DNA from 2 places in the Agromyces sp. NPDC055661 genome. Region 2 is predicted to be linked to the other one. Evidence: predicted binding sites of a transcription regulator. Region 2 holds the regulator's gene; the other holds the start of a gene.
The links. Region 2 encodes LexA, which represses DNA repair genes until DNA is damaged. Its sites were predicted from a motif close to TCGAACANNTGTTCGA; they were not measured.
Positions count from the first base shown of each region.

Region 1: the regulator LexA is predicted to act here: its motif matches at 4,481-4,496, upstream of ACWGO8_RS15120 (DUF222 domain-containing protein).

Region 1 is NZ_JBSHHC010000002.1:328,032-336,930, forward strand. Features, by position in the region: gene ACWGO8_RS15095 (CoA transferase subunit A) at 1-229, shown strand, start outside; gene ACWGO8_RS15100 (CoA transferase subunit B) at 229-882, shown strand; gene ACWGO8_RS15105 (acetyl-CoA C-acetyltransferase) at 882-2,096, shown strand; gene ACWGO8_RS15110 (TetR/AcrR family transcriptional regulator) at 2,104-2,616, opposite strand; gene ACWGO8_RS15115 (VOC family protein) at 2,678-3,028, shown strand; gene ACWGO8_RS15120 (DUF222 domain-containing protein) at 3,098-4,402, opposite strand; gene ACWGO8_RS15125 (ArgE/DapE family deacylase) at 4,673-5,863, opposite strand; gene ACWGO8_RS15130 (pyridoxal-phosphate dependent enzyme) at 5,860-7,077, opposite strand; gene ACWGO8_RS15135 (hydantoinase/carbamoylase family amidase) at 7,074-8,366, opposite strand; gene ACWGO8_RS15140 (LysR substrate-binding domain-containing protein) at 8,449-8,899, shown strand, end outside.
Region 2 is NZ_JBSHHC010000001.1:43,631-52,529, forward strand. Features, by position in the region: gene hisH (imidazole glycerol phosphate synthase subunit HisH) at 1-623, opposite strand, end outside; gene hisB (imidazoleglycerol-phosphate dehydratase HisB) at 620-1,234, opposite strand; gene ACWGO8_RS00195 (histidinol-phosphate transaminase) at 1,295-2,386, opposite strand; gene ACWGO8_RS00200 (LysM peptidoglycan-binding domain-containing protein) at 2,433-2,801, opposite strand; gene lexA (transcriptional repressor LexA) at 3,069-3,746, shown strand; gene ACWGO8_RS00210 (alpha/beta fold hydrolase) at 3,743-4,501, opposite strand; gene metE (5-methyltetrahydropteroyltriglutamate--homocysteine S-methyltransferase) at 4,636-6,981, opposite strand; gene ACWGO8_RS00220 (methylenetetrahydrofolate reductase) at 6,978-7,973, opposite strand; gene hflX (GTPase HflX) at 8,245-8,899, opposite strand, start outside.

The DNA.
Region 1 (8,899 bases), on a different contig from region 2:
CGAGGTCGACGAGCTCGTCGAGCCCGGCGTGCTCGGTCCCGACGACATCCACCTGCCCGGGATCTACGTGGACCGCGTGATCGTGCTGACGCCCGAGGAGGCGACCGACCTGCCGATCGAGAAGGTCACCGTGCGGGCGCGGCCCGCGGCATCCGCTGCACCCGACGCCGCCCCCGACCAGCCCGTCGCCGACCAGCCCGTCGCCGACCAGGCCGAGGAGGCCCGCTGATGTCCCTCACCCGCGACGAGATGGCCGCCCGCGCGGCCCGCGAGCTCGAGGACGGCTCGTACGTGAACCTCGGCATCGGACTGCCGACGCTCATCCCGAACCACCTGCCCGAGGGGGTCGAGGTGGTGCTGCATTCGGAGAACGGCATCCTCGGCGTCGGCCCGTACCCGTGGGAGGGCGAGGAGGATCCCAAGCTCATCAACGCGGGCAAGGAGACCGTCACCGTGCTGCCCGGTGCGGCGTACTTCGACTCGGCGGCGAGCTTCGGCATGATCCGCGGCGGACGCATCACGACCGCGGTGCTCGGCGCCATGCAGGTCTCGTCGGGCGGCGACATCGCCAACTGGGCGGTGCCCGGCAAGATGGTCAAGGGCATGGGCGGCGCCATGGACCTGGTGAACGGCGCGGAGCACGTCATCGTCGTCATGGAGCACGTCGCCAAGGACGGCTCCGCGAAGATCGTCGAGCAGTGCACGCTGCCGCTCACGGGCAAAGCGTGCGTCGATCGCATCATCACGGACCTCGCCGTCTTCGACGTGACCTCCGAGGGGCTCGTGCTCGTCGAGCTCGCGCCGGGCGTCACGGTCGAGCAGGTGACGGATGCCACGGGCGCGCCGTTCACCGTCGCTGATGCGCTCGCCGTGGAGGACTGATGACCGAGCTCCGCGACGTCGTGATCTGCGCCCCGCTGCGCACCCCCGTCGGCCGCATGGGCGGCGCCCTCGCGACCGTGCCGGCGCTCGAACTCGCGACGACCGTGCTCGGCGCGCTGCTCGAGCGTACGGACGTCGACCCGGTGGCGATCGACGGGGTCGTCGGCGCTCAGGGATACCCGACGATGGAGGCGCCGGCGATCGGTCGGGTGGCTGCGCTCGATGCGGGATTCCCCGTCACGACGAACGGCTACCAGCTCGATCGGCGTTGCGGATCGGGTCTGCAGGCCGTGCTCAACGCCGCGATGGAGGTTCAGACCGGCGTCTCGGAGGCCGTCGTGGCGCTCGGCGTCGAGTCGATGTCGAACGCGCCGCTCTACACCGTCGAGGGTCGGCGCGGTGTGTCGGGCGCGGGGCTGCTGCTGCGCGACGCACTGTCGCGCGGACGGGAGACGGTCGGCGGCGTGCGCTTCCCGACGCCGGACGGCAACGTGGGCTCGGCCGAGCTGCTGCGCTCGGAGTACGGCATCTCGCGCGAGGTGCAGGACGCGTTCGCGCTGCAGTCGCACCGCCGGGCCGTCGCCGCGCAGGAGTCGGGCGCGTTCGACGCCGAGCTCGTGCCCGTGTCCGTCCAGGGCCGGCGTGGCACCGTCGTCGTCGACCGCGACGAGCATCCGCGCGGGGACTCGTCCTTCGAGGCGCTCGCGGCGCTGAACCCGATCCTCGGGCGTCGCGATCCCGACGCCACCGTGACCGCGGGGAACGCGAGCGGCCAGAACGACGCGGCCGCGGCGTGCATCGTCACGACGCCCGTGCGCGCGAGTGAACTCGGACTGCAGCCGATGCTGCGGCTCGTCTCGTGGGCGGTCGCGGGCAACGACCCGCTGCGCTTCGGCGTCGCCCCCGTGCCGGCGTCGAACCTCGCGCTCGCGCGGGCCGGCTTGGGATTCGACGACCTCGACGTCATCGAGCTCAACGAGGCGTTCGCCGTCCAGGTGCTCGCGTGCCTGGCCGACTGGGGCCTCGATGCGGATGATCCGCGGCTGAACCCTCGGGGAAGCGGCATCTCGATCGGCCACCCGATCGGCGCCACCGGCATCCGAATGCTCGCGACGCTCGCGCACGAGCTGCCCGCGCTCGACGGCGAGCTCGCGCTGGAGACGATGTGCATCGGCGGCGGTCAGGCGCTCGCCGCGGTGTTCGCACGGGTGTAGCTGAGGCTCAACCCGCGGAGAGGCGACCCAGTGCCTCACGCACCGTCGCGGCGTCGCCGCCTCTGGCGACCGCCCCGACCCCGGCCCGCCAGGCCGCGGCGAGCATCCCCCCGAGTTCGGCGGAGGGTGGCGCGCAGAGCTCGGCCAGCGCGCGAGCGATGGTGTCGGGCTCGTCGCCCATCGGGGGTTCCGCGAGCATCCATGCGAACCCGGCCCTGATCGCGAAGTCGAAGCCCACTGCGAGCGCGGCGCTGATGCGCACGCTCGCCGACCCCTCGGGAAGGGCCGCTGCGGCGCCCTCCATGCGGTCGAGCACTCGGCGCTCGACGTCGGTGCGCACGAACGCGTAGATCCCGAGCTTGCCCTCGAAATGGTGGTAGAGCGCGCCGGTCGTGACCTCCGCGGCGCGGGCGAGGTCGGCGACCGTCACGTCGTCGAACGGCCGCGAGCCGAATTCGCGGGCGGCGGCCAGCACGAGGCGTCCCTTCGGGGACGTCGAAACCGGAATCCACTCGCGCATGACTCCATAATGCCGTTATGCTGAGGGCAAGTCACGTTACGACACACGGAAAGGCTGCGCGATGAAGCTCGAGTTCCTCCTGGCCCCCACGTCCGACCTGGCCGCTTCCCTGGCCCTCTACCGCGATGCGTTCGGCGCCGAGGAGGTGTGGCGCGAGGGCGACACGACCGTCTCGCTCGGCATGCCCGGCACCGACGTGCAGCTCATGCTCGACGCGAACGATCCCGACGCCCCGGCCGGTCCGGTGTTCGTCGTCGACAGCGTCCAGCGGTTCCACGCCGACGCGCCTCCAGGTCTCGAAGTGCTGGCCGAGCCGGCTGAGATCCCGGGCGGCCGCCTGGCGACGTACCGCGATCCCAACGGGCTCGTGATCTACGTCATGGACCAGTCGACCGACGCATCCGTCGGCTGACGCGCGCTCGTCACTCCGCCCGGGCGGCGTGCGGCGTGACGTTGCCGGATACGAGTTCACGCGCGTCGGTCAGAACGGTGGCGCCTCCGACATGAACGTGGGCGCGTCCGTGGTGACGGTGTACCCGGTCGGCGTGGTGATCGAGACCTTCCCCGACGGCAATCGCCGATAGCCGACTCGGCTCAGGTTCTTGCGACGGTTTCCGTTCTCGCAGAGCGGGAACAGGTTGTCACGATTCGTGCGCCCCACGTCGCGGACCCACTCCTCGAGATGATCGACATCGGAATCGTGGGCCGGGCGCGAGCACGTCGGATCGATGCAGGTCTCGAATCGAAGCGCGACCCAGTCGCGCTGCGCCTTCGTCGGCCGGTACCGCGTGCGGTCGTAGTCGAGGATCTCAGCGGTGAACGGATCGGTCGCGACTCGTCGGAACGACGGGGCCTTCGCGAACAGGCGCGCCGCCGAGCGTCGATCGATGCTGCCGTATCCCGCGAGCTCGATCGGCTGGTCGCTCTCGCCCAGGAGGGAGAGCAGCGGGACGAGCAGCATCGGACGCACCATCGCCGCGGTCGGAGTGCCGTCGCCCGCGAGCCAACCCACGGCGAGATCGGCGCGGAGCTGATCACGTGAGCGCCAGCCGGGCTCGCCTCTCCGGGTCTTCTGCTGCTCGGCGCGTGCCGTGGCGTTCAATCGCTCGACGATGCGCACGGCATCGGGTGCCGCGACGAGGGCGTGGAGGTACGCCATCCCGTCGTCGGCTCGCTCGACCCAGATGCGCCGGTCGGAGAACGCCTTCGCGTGCCGGTCTTCGGGCGACTCGTGGAGCAGTCGCTCCTTCAGGCGTCGCGCCCGAGCTCGGAACGCCGAAAGCGTTGTCGAGGATGCTGATGCGGCCAGTTGTTCATCGAAGGCCTGCAGGGCTGGTTCGTCGTCGGTCCATCCCGTCACGAGATCGACCGCGGCGCGGACGTGCCCGACCGTTGTGACGCCGGCGACGAATGCATCGCGCAAGGTCGGCAGCCGGTCTTCGAGCACCTGGGCTTCGTGGGCGATCGAGCGCACCTGGTTGGCCGAGAGCTGCAGGCGCAGCCCCGCATCGTAGGCGGCGGTGTCTTCGGCCATCTCCAGCGCGTCTGCTCGTGCCATGCCCTCGGAGCGCAGGTAGACCTGCGGATTGGCGCGAGCGAGTCGCATCAGTTCGGCCAGGGCGGTCCAGAGCCGGGCATGAGCCCGATTCGCTTCGGATTGCGCGTGGGAGGCCTCGTCCAAGCGATCGACGATGAGATCGAGGCCGGCGGCCACTGCGGCGCCCGCGATCGAGGGAAAGCCTGCGGCCGACTCGGATTCGACGGTCGACCCGGATTCGCCGGTCACCACGGCGGCGCGATTTCGTGCAGGGGTGAATGCATGACTGTCTCCAGTTCGTTCACTCCGGCCCGAGTAGCTTGAGTATAGCAGATACATTCGAATGGTCGAGATGGCACATCGGCATTGAATCGAAGAGAGATACGAGTACTGGTCAATCGACGGCATCGTTCATCTGATGCGCCGAGCGATCAGTCCAGGGCATCGATCGGGCAACGTGCCAAGGCGATCGAGCGTCTCAGCCCTCAGCGTTGCGCGCTCAGCGTCGCGCGCCGCAGCTCACCCCACGTACCGCACGATGGTGCGCTCGAGCGTGGCCGTGACCGTCGCGAGCGACGCGAGGTCGACCCACTCGTCGGCCGCGTGCGCCCCGCCCCCGTCGACGCCGAACATCACCGTGTCGATGCCCGCCGCCGCGAGGAGGGCGCAGTCCGTCCAGAACGGTTCGCCGCGGCGTGCGGGCTCGCGGCCGGCCACGTCCGCGAAGCTCGCGGCGAGGGCGGCCGCCGCCTCGGATGCCGCGCCGGCCTCGAACGGACCGCGGTGCGTGGTGATCGCGAGGTCGGCGGCGAATGCGGCATCCGTACGCTCGAGCTCGTCGAGGATGCCCCGGAGCTCGCGCTCGAACGTCACGAGGTCCTCACCGGGAATCGTGCGCCGCTCGATCGTGACCACGCACGCGTCGGGGTAGCTCGACGGCTCGGCGCCGCCCACGATGGTGCCGGCGTGCACACTGCCGGTGCCGAGCAGCGGATGCCGCGGGCCGGCGGCCAGTCGGTCGGCCAGCTCGTCGATCGCGGTGAGCAGTCGCCCGGCCTTGGCGATCGCATCGACGCCGAGGTCGGGTCGTGACCCGTGCGCCGCACGCCCGTGGACGGTGACCGTCGCCCAGGCGAACCCGCGGTGCGAGATGACGAGGTCGAGCCCGGTCGGTTCGACCACGACGGCGCCGTCGGTGACGACGTGCGCGAGCACCTCCTCGGTGCCGAGGCTGGCGTGCTCCTCGTCCGCGACGAGGGCGAGCACGACGTCGCCGCGGTGCGAAGCGGCGTGCGCACGTGCGGCGGCGACCATCATCGCGGCGAGCCCCGACTTCATGTCGTACGCGCCGCGTCCGTGCAGGCTTCCGTCTCGCACCACGGGGTCGAGCCCGTCGCCGTCGTAGCTCGCGAGGGACACCGTGTCGAGGTGCCCGTTGAGCATGAGGCTGCGTCCGCCGCCCGTGCCCCGGGCGACCGCCACGATCGACGGCCGACCGTGCGTCGCCTCGAGCCGGCGGCACTCGAATCCGCGCGGGGTGAGCCACGCGACGACGGCATCGGCGATGCGCGCCTCACCGGCGCCCCCGGGCACGAGCGCCGGATTGACCGAGTCGATCGCGATGAGCTCGCGGAGCAGCTCGAGCTCCTCGGAGCCCGCCTCGGAGCCCCCGCTCGCTGCCTGGGCACCGCTCGGCGGCCCCCCGCTCATCGATGCTCCGGCAGCGGGTTCGCCTGCCGACCCTCGGTCGAGAGCAGCAGGACCGTGGCGTCCGCGCCCAGCGCCGAGCGGGCGCGATCGTCGGCGAGCAGACGACGCACACCCGCGAGTGTCGCCGCACCGCACGGACCCGAGTCGAGCCCGAGCGCCTCGAGGTCGTGGACCCCGCGGATCGCCTCCTCCTCGTCGACCGTGACGGCCGCGTCGAGGCCCGCCGCCAGCACCGGCCACGCGATCTCCGACGGCGTGCCGCAGTTGAGCCCCGACATGACCGTGTGACGCGTCGGCACGCTCACCGGCTCGCCGGCGTGCAGCGACGCGATGATCGGCTGGGCGGCGCTCGCCTCCACGCTCAGCACGATCGGCGCACCGGCACCGGCACCGGCACCGGCACCGGCACTGGCACCGGCACGGGCACCGCCCTCGGCAGCACCGGCACGGGCACCGCCCTCGGCACCACCCGCCCCGGCGCCCGCCGCCCCACCCGACCGGTGATGCCGCACCGCCGCCTGCGCGAGCGACCCGACCCCGACCGGCACCGCGACGAGATCAGCGCCCGCAACCCCGACCTGGCCGAGCTGCGCATCGGCCTCCTCGAACAGCGTCGAGTAGCCGTCGACGATCCACTGCGGCACCTCCTCGTAGCCCGGCCACGCCGTGTCCTGGATGAGCACGGCGTCGTCGCCGGCCGCCTCGGCGGCGCGCGTCGCGGCGGCGACCACGTCGTCGTACGGGATCGCGAGCTCGACGACCTCGGCGTCCTCGCCGGCGATCGCGTCCTTCGCCTCCGCCGTGAGCCCATCGGGGAACCAGATCTGCGCGGGGAGCCCCAGCAGTCGCGCCGTGTGCGCGACCGCACGCCCGTGGTTCCCGTCGGTCGCCGCGACGAGCCGCACCGGCGGCGCGTCGGCGAGAGCCGAGCGCAGCTCGTCGAGCGTGAGCGCCCGGTCGGGCGACCCGACCCGCGCCGAGAGCGCGCGGGCGATCGCGTAGGCGGCGCCGAGGATCTTGAAGGCGGGCAGGCCGAGGCGGGAGCTCTCGTCCTTCACGAACACGCGTCCGACGCCGAGCTCGGCTGCGACCTCGGGCACCTCGACCAGCGGCGTCGGGCGATAGCCGGGCAGGCTCCGATGGAATTCGACGACTCCGGTCGGCCGCTCGGCGCGCCATGCGCGAGCGGCGGGATTCCAGTACGTCGCGCTCATGCGTCGGCCTCCTCGGCGAGCCGCAGCAGCGTCGTGCCGAGCACGGCGATCCCGGCCGCGCAGTCCTCGGGCGTGGAGTACTCGCGCGGGTTGTGGCTGATGCCGTCGTACTGTCCGCGTACGAAGACCATGGCCGTGGGCGAGATGGCCGCGATCTCCTGGGCGTCGTGCCCGGCGCCCGACATGAGGCGCATGGTCGGCACGCCGAGGTCCGCCGCGGCACCGGCGATCGCATCCTGCACCGATCCGGCGAAGGGCACGGCGGTGGTCTTCGCCATGCGCTTCGCCTCCACGCGCAGACCGGGCTGCCGTTCGGCGAGCCCGTCGAGAAACCCGGCGAGGTCGGCCTCGGCCGTGGCCATGAGTGCATCGTCGGGGTTGCGGAGGTCGACGGTGAGCTCGGCGCGATCGGGCACGACGCTCGGCAGGCCGGGCGAGGTGCTGAGGTGTCCGACCGTGCCGCGCAGCCGGCCGTAGCGACCCGAATCGACCATCTCGCGCACGTGCACGACGACCTGCGCGGCCGCGAGTCCCGCGTCGACCCGCAGCTCGGTCGGGGTGGTGCCGGCGTGCGCCGCCCGGCCGTGGATCGTGACGCGCTGCCACGAGATCGCCTGCACGCCCGTGACGACGCCGACCGCGTACCCCTCCTGCGCGAGCACGGGACCCTGCTCGATGTGGCACTCCACGTAGGCGTGCGGCGGGTCGAGCCGCACGGGCCGGTCGCCGCGGAATCCGATGCGCACCAGTTCATCGCCGAAGCGCAGCCCCGCCGCGTCGACGAGGTCGTACGCGTACTCGAGCGTGAGCCGACCGGCGGCGACGGCCGAGCCCAGCATGTCCGTGCCGAACCGCACGCCCTCCTCCTCGGTGAACGCCGCGATCACGAGCGGCCGGCGGGTGGTGATGCCGGCCTCGTCGAGGCTGCGCACGACCTCGAGTGCACCGAGCACGCCGAGGCATCCGTCGAACGCACCCGCCGTCGCGACGCTGTCGATGTGGGACGCTGCCATCACTGGGGCGAGGCCGGGCTCGCGCCCCTCGCGGCGCCCGAAGATCGAGCCCATCTCGTCGACGGTCACCGCCAGTCCGGCCTCCTCCATCCAGCGGATGACCAGGCGCCGACCCTCGGCATCTTCGTCGGTCAGCGACCGGCGGTCGACGCCGACGAGGCCGGTCGCGGCATCCGTGTAGGCGCCGATGCGGGCGAGCTGCATGAGCGAGGCCCAGAGGCGGTCGGCGTCGACGGCGAGCGTGCCCGGCGGGCGAGTGGGGAGCAGGTCGGTCATGCCTCGACCATACGAAGGCGAGACTCATCGATCGATAGCATGAACGGCATCAGTATCGGTGAACCGGATCGAACGGTGCGGCATGTACGACCTCCATCGCCTCCGGCTCCTGCGGGAGCTCAAGCATCGCGGCACGCTCGCCGCGGTCGGCGAGGCCCTCGGGTACAGCCCGTCGGCGATCTCGCACCAGCTCTCGATCCTCGAGCGCGAGGTCGGGGTGCCGATCCTCGAGCCCGTGGGCCGGAGAGTGCGGTTGACGGATGCCGCGGAGCTCCTCGTGTCGCACACCGAGCGCGTGCTCGTCGAGCTCGAGCAGGCCGAGGCCGGCATCGCCGCGAGGCGCACGGATGTCGCGGGCCGCGTGCGCATCGCCGCGTTCCAGTCGGCCGCCCACACGCTGATCCCCGCGGCGCTCGACCGGCTCGCCGCCGACCACCCCAACGTCGAGGTCTCGTTCCTGCACGTCCACGCGGAGCACGGGCTCCCCGCGCTGCTCGCGCGCGACGTCGACCTCGTGCTGTACGAGCAGTACC
Region 2 (8,899 bases):
AGCCAGTTCGCGAGCAGCCGGATGCCGGCCTCGGACGACTTCTCGGGGTGGAACTGCGTCGCCGAGAGCGGGCCGTTCTCGACCGCCGCGAGGAACGGTCCGCCGTGCTCCGACCAGGTGAGCCTCGGCTGCGGGAACGGCGGCATCACGTCGAGCACCCACTCCTGCGCGGCATACGAGTGCACGAAGTAGAACCGCTCGTCCTCGATGCCGTCGAACAGAGCACTGCCGACGTCGGGCTGCACGGTGTTCCAGCCCATGTGCGGCAGCACGGGCGACGGGAGCTCGGTCACGACGCCGGGCCACTCGCCCAGTCCCTCGGTGTCGACTCCGCGCTCGACGCCGCGGTCGAAGAGGACCTGCATCCCGACGCAGATGCCGAGCACCGGTCGTCCGCCGGCGAGCCGGCGGTCGATGACCTCGTCGCCGCGCACCGCCCGGAGCTGGTCCATGACGGCCTTGAACGCGCCCACGCCCGGGACGACGAGCCCGTCGGCCTCCATGGCGGCGGCGCGGTCGGCCGTGACCTGCACCTCGGCGCCGGCGCGCTCGAGCGCCTTCGCGGCCGAGTGGATGTTGCCCGAGCCGTAGTCCAGCAGCACCACGCGGCGCGTGGCGGTCACAAGGCGCCCTTCGTCGACGGGATGCCGCTGACGAGCGGGTCGAGGGCCTTCGCCTGGCGGAACGCGCGGGCGAACGCCTTGAACTCGGCCTCCGCGATGTGGTGCGGGTCGCGCCCGCCGAGCACGGTGACGTGCACGGTGAGGCCGGCGTTGAAGGCGATCGCCTCGAAGACGTGGCGCACCATGGAACCCGTGAAGTGGCCGCCGATGAGGTGGAACTCGAACCCGGCGGGCTCCCCCGAGTGCACGAGGAACGGGCGCCCAGAGATGTCCACCACGGCCTGCGCGAGCGCCTCGTCGAGCGGCACGAGCGCGTCGCCGTAGCGCGAGATGCCGCGCTTGTCGCCGAGGGCCTCGCGGATCGCCTGGCCGAGCACGATGCCGACGTCCTCGACGGTGTGGTGCACGTCGATCTCGATGTCGCCACGTGCGCGCACGGTGAGGTCGGTGAGCGAGTGCTTCGCGAACGCGGTGAGCAGGTGGTCGTAGAAGGGCACCGAGGTCTCGATGTCGCTGATGCCCGAGCCGTCGAGGTTCAGCGACAGGTCGATGCTGGACTCGCTCGTCTCGCGCTGCACGCGTGCGGTGCGCGGGGCGCCGGGAGTGGTCATGTGGTCATCCTATTCGGGCGCCTTCGGCGCTCGTCGGGGCGCCGAGGCGCCGGTCGTGGTTCAGGAACCCGCGGCAGCGGGTGCGAAGACGGCGATCGCCTCGAGGAAGGCGCTCGTCTCCGCCTCCGTGCCGGCGGTCACGCGCAGGCATCCGGGAAGACCGATCTCGCGGATCAGGATGCCGCGGTCGAGCAGCGCCTGGAACACCGCGTGCGGGTCGTCGACCCCGCCGAAGAGCACGAAGTTCGACCCGCTGCGGTAGGGGTGGAAACCGAGCCGGGCCAGCTCGGTGGAGATCCGCTCGCGCTGCGCGCGGATCTCGCCGACCATCGCGAGCATCTCGTCGGAGTGCGCGAGGGCGCCGAGAGCCGCCGCCTGCGTGAGCGCCGACAGGTGGTAGGGCAGGCGCACCAGGCGGAGCGCGTCGACGACCGCGGGGTCGGCCGCGAGGTAGCCGACACGCGCGCCCGCGAAGGCGAACGCCTTGCTCATCGTGCGCGACACGAGGAGGCGCGGCCGGCCCTCGAGCAGCGTGAGCGCACTCGGCGTGCCGGGATCGGCGAACTCGATGTACGCCTCGTCGACCACGACGATGCCGCGCGCGGCATCCGCCACCGCGGCGATCGTCTCGAGCGACAGGGGCGTGCCCGTGGGGTTGTTCGGCGCGCAGAGCAGCACGAGGTCGGGGTCGTGCTCGCGCACTGCGGCCACGGCCGTCTCGGGCGAGAGCTCGAACTCGTCGTCGCGCTCGGCCGTGATCCACTCGGTGCCGGTGCCCGAGGCGAGCAGCCCGTACATGGAGTACGTCGGCGCGAAGCCGAGCACGCTGCGACCCGGTCCGCCGAATGCCTGCAGGATGTGCTGGAGCACCTCGTTCGAGCCGTTCGCCGCCCAGATGCGGTCGATGTCGAGGCCGTGTCCGAGGTAGTCGGCCAGCGCGCGGCGGAGCGCCGTGAACTCGCGATCGGGGTACCGGTTGAGACTGAGGATCGCCGCCGCCACGCGAGCGACGATGTCGTGCGCGACGTCCTCGGGAATGGGATGCGTGTTCTCGTTGACGTTGAGCGCGACCGGGACGGACTTCTGCGGCGCACCGTAGGGCGTGCGGCCGCGGAGGTCGTCGCGGATGGGCAGGTCGTCGAGGCTCGTCACCAGTCCATGCTAGCCACGGGCGCAGGCGCGCCCCGCGGCCGTGACGTCATGGGACGACGGGGAGCGCGAGCCGCTGTCCGGGCTCGACCACGGCGTCGTCGAGACCGTTGAGGCGGATGATCTCGTCGATCAGGACGCGCGGGTCGCCGTCGGGCGCGAGCGACTCGGCGATGGCCCAGAGCGAGTCGCCCTGGCCGATGGTGACGTACTCGAACGAGGAGGCGGGCGCCGACGAACCGCCCTGGGCCGCGGCGCCGCCCGAACCGAGGACGGTGACGAGCGCCCAGACCACGAGCGGCAGCGAGGCGAGCGCGGTGAAGACGATGCGCCCGCGCCGCGTCAGCCGGAGCCGAGTCGCGGTGCGCGGTGCGGACTCCACCGTCATGGTGCGGGTCGGTACGATCGCTGCGCTCATCTCACACCTCCTGGACGAGTCGCACCCGGCCCTCGGCCGGGAGGGCCGGATGCGAAGCTCTGTTCCGAATATATCTTCGAATGTTCGAAGCTGCAAGCATCCGATCCGCTGGAATGTGCCCGCGGATTCCGCGACACACTCGAACGAATGTTTGCCGCACCGACATCAGCCGGATACAGTTTCGAATGTTCGACCACAGTCGATCAGAGACCACCGACATCCGGTCGCGAAGGGCCGAAACGAGGGGCGGAGACCGTGAGCACCGACATCGACGACGTGCGGGAGCAGGGCCGGGCGCGCCGCCGCAAGAGCCTCAGCGCCAAGCAGGTCGCCATCCTCGAGGCCATCCAGCGCTCGGTGTCGAGTCGCGGCTACCCGCCGAGCATGCGCGAGATCGGCGACGCGGTCGGCCTCTCGTCCCTCTCGAGCGTGACGCACCAGCTCAACCAGCTCGAGCTGGCCGGCTACCTGCGCCGCGACCCCAACCGGCCCCGCGCCCTCGAGGTGCTCATCGAGCTGCCCGGCTCCGCCGATCGCGCGCCCTCCGCCGGCGAGCCGGTGCCCGTCGGCGACGCCGCGATGGTCCCGCTCGTGGGTCGCATCGCCGCCGGCATCCCCATCACGGCCGAGCAGCAGATCGACGAGGTCTTCCCGCTCCCCCGCCAGCTCGTCGGCAAGGGCGAGCTGTTCATCCTCAAGGTCGTCGGCGACTCGATGATCGACGCGGCCATCTGCGACGGCGACTGGGTCGTCGTGCGCTCCCAGCGCACCGCCGAGAACGGCGAGATCGTCGCGGCCATGCTCGACGGCGAGGCCACGGTCAAGGTGTTCCGCCAGCGCGACGGCCACACGTGGCTGCTCCCCCGCAACAGCGCGTTCGAGCCGATCCTCGGCGACCACGCCGAGGTGCTCGGCAAGGTCGTGGCGGTCCTCCGCGCCGTCTAGGCGGCGACTGCCAAGGCCGCCTGGGGCTGCGCCTTCGCGACCCCGCGGAGCCAGTCGACGACCGTGTCCATGAAGCGGGCGTGGTCGTCGCGGAACACGGTGTGGCCCGTTCCCTCGACGGTCTCGACCGTCATGCCCTGGCGGCGCAGCTGCGCCGCGACGCGCTCCGTGATGAGCAGGCTCTTCTCGGCGAGCACGACGAGGCTGGGCGCGACGAGCCGGGCCGGCGGCACGAGCGGACGTGTGTCGGCGAAGCCGAGGATCGTGCGGCGGTCCCAGTCCCGCAGCGTCGCGAGCTCGATGTCGACGTCGGCCGCGCTCCACTTCGGGTTCATCCGCACGAGCGCCGAGCGCTTCGGTCGCGGCGCGACCGCGAAGAACGCCTTGAACGCCCAGCCGCGGATGCCGGTCGGGAACGAGAACGCCGGGTCGATGTAGATCGCGGCCCGCGGCGCCATGCGGTCGGCGACGAGGCTGGCCACGAGGCCCCCGAGCGAGTGGCCCATGACCACGTCGGGCGGCCCGTCGATGAGCGGCGCGAGGGTCTCGACGACGTCGTCCGCCCAGGCGGCGGGCGAGTACCGGCGGGCGCGCGGGCTGCGTCCGTGCCCGGCCAGGTCGACGGCGAGCACGCGGAACCCGTGCTCGCGGAGCTCGGCGGTCACGCGGTGCCAGGCTCGCGAATCCGACATGATGCCGTGGATGAGCACGGCCGTCTTCGAACCGCTGCCGGATTCGTTCACCGCGAGACGCATGGGCCGACCGTACGCGATCCACCTGTGCGATCGCCCGACGGCAGCCGAGGGGTTGCCACATGCAGGTCCATGCGCAGGCGACGACGAGGGCGGATGCCGCGAGCCCGCGGCATCCGCCCCCTCGTCGTTGCGGACTACTCGGCCAGCACGGGCTCCGAGAGCTCGGCGCGCACGGCACGCGTCGCCTCGATGATGTGCTCGAGCGAGGCGACGGTCTCGTCGTAGCCGCGCGTCTTCAGGCCGCAGTCGGGGTTGACCCACAGCTTCGACGCCGGGATCTCGGCGACGGCCCGCTCGAGGAGCGCCTGCACCTCGGCGGCGCTCGGCACGCGCGGCGAATGGATGTCGTAGACGCCCGGCCCGATGCCGTGGTCGAAGCCGCTCGTCGACAGGTCGTCGACGACCTCCATGCGGCTGCGTGCGGCCTCGATCGAGGTGACGTCGGCGTCGAGGTTGCGGATCGCGTCGATCACCACGCCGAACTCCGAGTAGCAGAGGTGCGTGTGCACCTGCGTCGCCGACGCGGCACCGCCCGTGGCGAGCCGGAACGAGCCGACCGACCAGTCGAGGTACGCCGGCTGGTCGGCTCGCTTCAGCGGCAGGAGCTCGCGCAGCGCGGGCTCGTCGACCTGGATGACGCGGATGCCGGCCTGCTCGAGGTCGCCGATCTCGTCGCGCAGCGCGAGCGCGACCTGTCGCGCGGTGTCGCCGAGCGGCTGGTCGTCGCGCACGAACGACCACGCGAGGATCGTGACCGGGCCCGTGAGCATGCCCTTGACGGGCTTCTCGGTGAGCGACTGCGCCCAGGTCGACCACTCGATCGTCATCGGCGCGGGGCGTGAGACGTCGCCCCAGAGGATCGACGGGCGCGTGCAGCGCGAGCCGTACGACTGCACCCAGCCGTGCTGCGTCACCGCGAAGCCGTCGAGCAGCTCGGCGAAGTACTGCACCATGTCGTTGCGCTCGGGCTCGCCGTGCACGAGCACGTCGAGGCCGAGGTCCTCCTGCAGGCGGATGACGCGCTCGATCTCCTCGCGCATGAGCGCGCGGTACTCGGCATCCGACAGCTCGCCCTTCACCAGGCGCGCACGCGCGCGGCGGATCTCGGGCGTCTGCGGGAACGAGCCGATCGTCGTGGTCGGCAGCTCGGGCAGGTCGAGCGCCTCCTGCGCCGCGACCCGCTCGTCGTACGCCGCCCGCGTGAAGTCGCGGTCGACGAGCGCGTCGAGACGGTGGCGCACGGCGGGCACGCGTACGCCGGGCGCGCCGGCGCGGTCGGCCAGCGCGGCGGATGCCGCGTCGAGCTCGTCCGCGATCGCGTCGCGTCCCTCGGCGAGGCCGCGCGCGAGCGCCGCGACCTGCGCGACCTTCTGGTCGGCGAACGCGAGCCAGCTGACCAGGCGCGGGTCGAGCAGCGTCTCGTCGTCGACGTCGTGCGGCACGTGCAGCAGCGACGTGGAGGTCGAGACGGCGACGTCGCCCGAGAACGAGCGCAGCGCGTCGGCGCGCTCGAACGCGTGCGCGAGGTCGCCGCGCCAGATGTTGTGGCCGTCGACGACGCCCGCGACGAGCGTCTTCGCGGCGAGCGACTCCTCGGTCGCCGGGTCGAGCTGCTCGGGCGCGGCACCGCGCACGAGGTCGAGCGAGATCGCCTCGACGGGGGCCGCGGCCAGCGCGGGCAGCGCGTCGCCGAGCGCGCCGTAGGGCGCGGCCACGAAGATCGCGGGACGGTCCTCGGCCGAGCCGAGGACGTCGTAGGCACGGCCGATCGCGTCGAGCACCCGCTCGCGGGGCTCGTCGATGCTCTCGCTCACGAGCGCCGGCTCGTCGAGCTGCACCCAGCCGGCACCCGCCGCGGCGAGCTCGGCGAGGAGCCCGGCGTAGACGGGCACGAGGTCGTCGAGACGGTCGAGCGGACGGAAGCCCTCGGGCGCGCCGTCGGCGGCCTTGGCGAGGAGGAGGAGGGTGACCGGGCCGACGATGACCGGGCGGGTCAGGAATCCGGCCGCCTTCGCCTCGGCGAACTCCGCGAGGACGCGGTCGGCGTGCAGCGCGAAGGCGGTGTCGGGGCCGATCTCGGGGACGAGGTAGTGGTAGTTCGAGTCGAACCACTTCGTCATCTCGAGCGGGGCGTCCTCGCCCTCGCCGCGGGCGATGGTGAAGTACCCGGCGAGGTCGACCCGGCCGGCCTCGTCCTGCAGGCGGCGGAAGCGCTCGGGGACGGCGCCGACGGCGATCGCGGCGTCGAGCACCTGGTCGTAGTACGAGAAGGACTCGGGGATCGACGAGTCGTCGCGCCCGAGGCCGAGCGACGCGAGGCGCTCCCGGGTCGCGGCCCGGAGCTCGGCCGCGGCGGCTTCGAGCTCGGCGGCGTCGATCGCGCCGGACCAGAAAGCCTCGACGGCCTTCTTGAGCTCGCGACGGCGGCCGATGCGCGGGTAGCCCAGGATCGTGCCGGTGGGGAAGGCGTGTGCGGTCATCGTTCTGTGGTGTTCCTCTCGTTGACGAGTCGGTCGTGGGGGCCGAGGCCGAGGCGGTCGACGACGTCGAGCACGGCTTCGTGGCGGTTGAAGGTGTAGAGGTGCAGGCCGGGCGCGTCGTCGCCGTCCAGCACCGCGGCGGCGAGCCGGGTCGCGTAGTCGATGCCGATCTCGGTCTGCGCGGCCGGGTCGGGCTCGATCTCGAGGTCGATCGCGAGCGACGCGGGCGGCTCGACGCCGGTGAGCTCGGTGAGCCGCGCGAGCCGGGCGGGCGTGGTGACGGGCATGATGCCCGGCAGGATCGGGATGGTGACCCCGCCCGCGCGGGCGCGCTCGACGAACCCGAAGTAGTCGTCGGCGTGCCAGAAGAGCTGCGTGATCGCCAGGTTGGCCCCGGCGATCTCCTTCGCGAGCAGGGTGTCCACGTCCTGCGCGGGGCCCCGCGAGCGCGGATGCCCCGTGGGGAACGCCGCGACGGCGACGCGCTCGGGCCGCGGACGCTCGCGGATCTGCGTGACGCCGGGCAGCCCGGGGATGCCGACCTGCGCGAACGGCTCCCGCTCCTCCTGCACGCGGTGGATGAGCTGCACGAGCTCGGCGGCGCTGTCGAGGTCGCCGATCCCCGCGTCGGGATGGGCGCCCACGGGCGGGTCGCCCCGGAGCGCGAGGAAGCTCGTGATGCCGGCGTCGAGGAACTGTCGCACCAAGCGGTTCGCCTCGGCGTGCGAGGAGCCCACGCACGTGAGGTGCGCCATCGGCTCCACGTCGGTGTTCTCGAGCATGTAGCGGAGCACGGTGAGCGAGCGCTCGCGCGACGAGCCGCCGGCGCCGAAGGTCACCGAGATGAAGGCGGGATCAGCCTCGGCGAGGCGGTCGATCGTGCGCCCGAGCGCGAGCGCCGCGGCATCCGATCGCGGCGGGAACAGCTCGAACGAGACCGGCGGGCGGGGCCGACAGTCGGCGCCTCCGGCGTCCTGTCCGGTCTCTGCCATGGTGCTCCTGCGGGGCGGGGCCGGGTCGTCGGGGAAGGCACGGCAGGCCGCGTCCCCCGGCCGGACTCGGCGGGTGGGTGTCGCGGGCGGGTGCCGGGCTCGGCGGTCGCTCCTGGTGCCCGGCATCCGGCCGTGCACCGACGATCACCAGCGACGATACGCCTGCGTTCCGCGGAAATGAGCACTATGACGTGACGTGACGCCCTGAAACGGGACGATCGGCACACCCTGGGTCGGGTGCGCCGATCGTGTCGAGCGTTTCGCCCGCTCGTCAGGCGGGCACGGATGCCGCGTCGAACTCCGCGAGCTGCGCGGCCTGCTCGGGCGACGCGAGCGCACGGATGCGGGTGCCGTCCTCGACGTACTCCACCGAGAGGACGCGGCCCGTCTCGTGCAGCGTGGAGACCACGTCGCCGCGGTCGTACGGCACGAGGAGGTCGACCTCCACGGCGGGGTCGGGCAGCATGCGCCCGATCGCCTCGAGCACGTCGGCGACGCCCTCGCCCGTGCGGGCCGAGGCGAACACGGCGTTCGGCTCGAGGCCGCGCAGCACGAGGCGGTCCTCGGGCGACACGAGGTCGGCCTTGTTGAACACCACGAGCTCGGGCACGTCGCGCGCGCCCACCTCGCCGATGACGTCGCGCACGGTCGCGATCTGGCCGGCGGGGTCGGGGTGCGCGGCGTCGACCACGTGCACGATCAGGTCGGCGTCGCCGACCTCCTCGAGCGTCGAGCGGAACGCCTCGACGAGCTGGTGCGGCAGGTTCCGCACGAATCCGACGGTGTCGGCGATCGTGTACACGCGGCCGTCGGCCGTGGTGTTGCGGCGCACGGTGGCGTCGAGGGTGGCGAACAGGGCGTTCTCGACGAGCACGCCCGCGCCGGTGATGCGGTTGAGCAGGCTCGACTTGCCGGCGTTCGTGTAC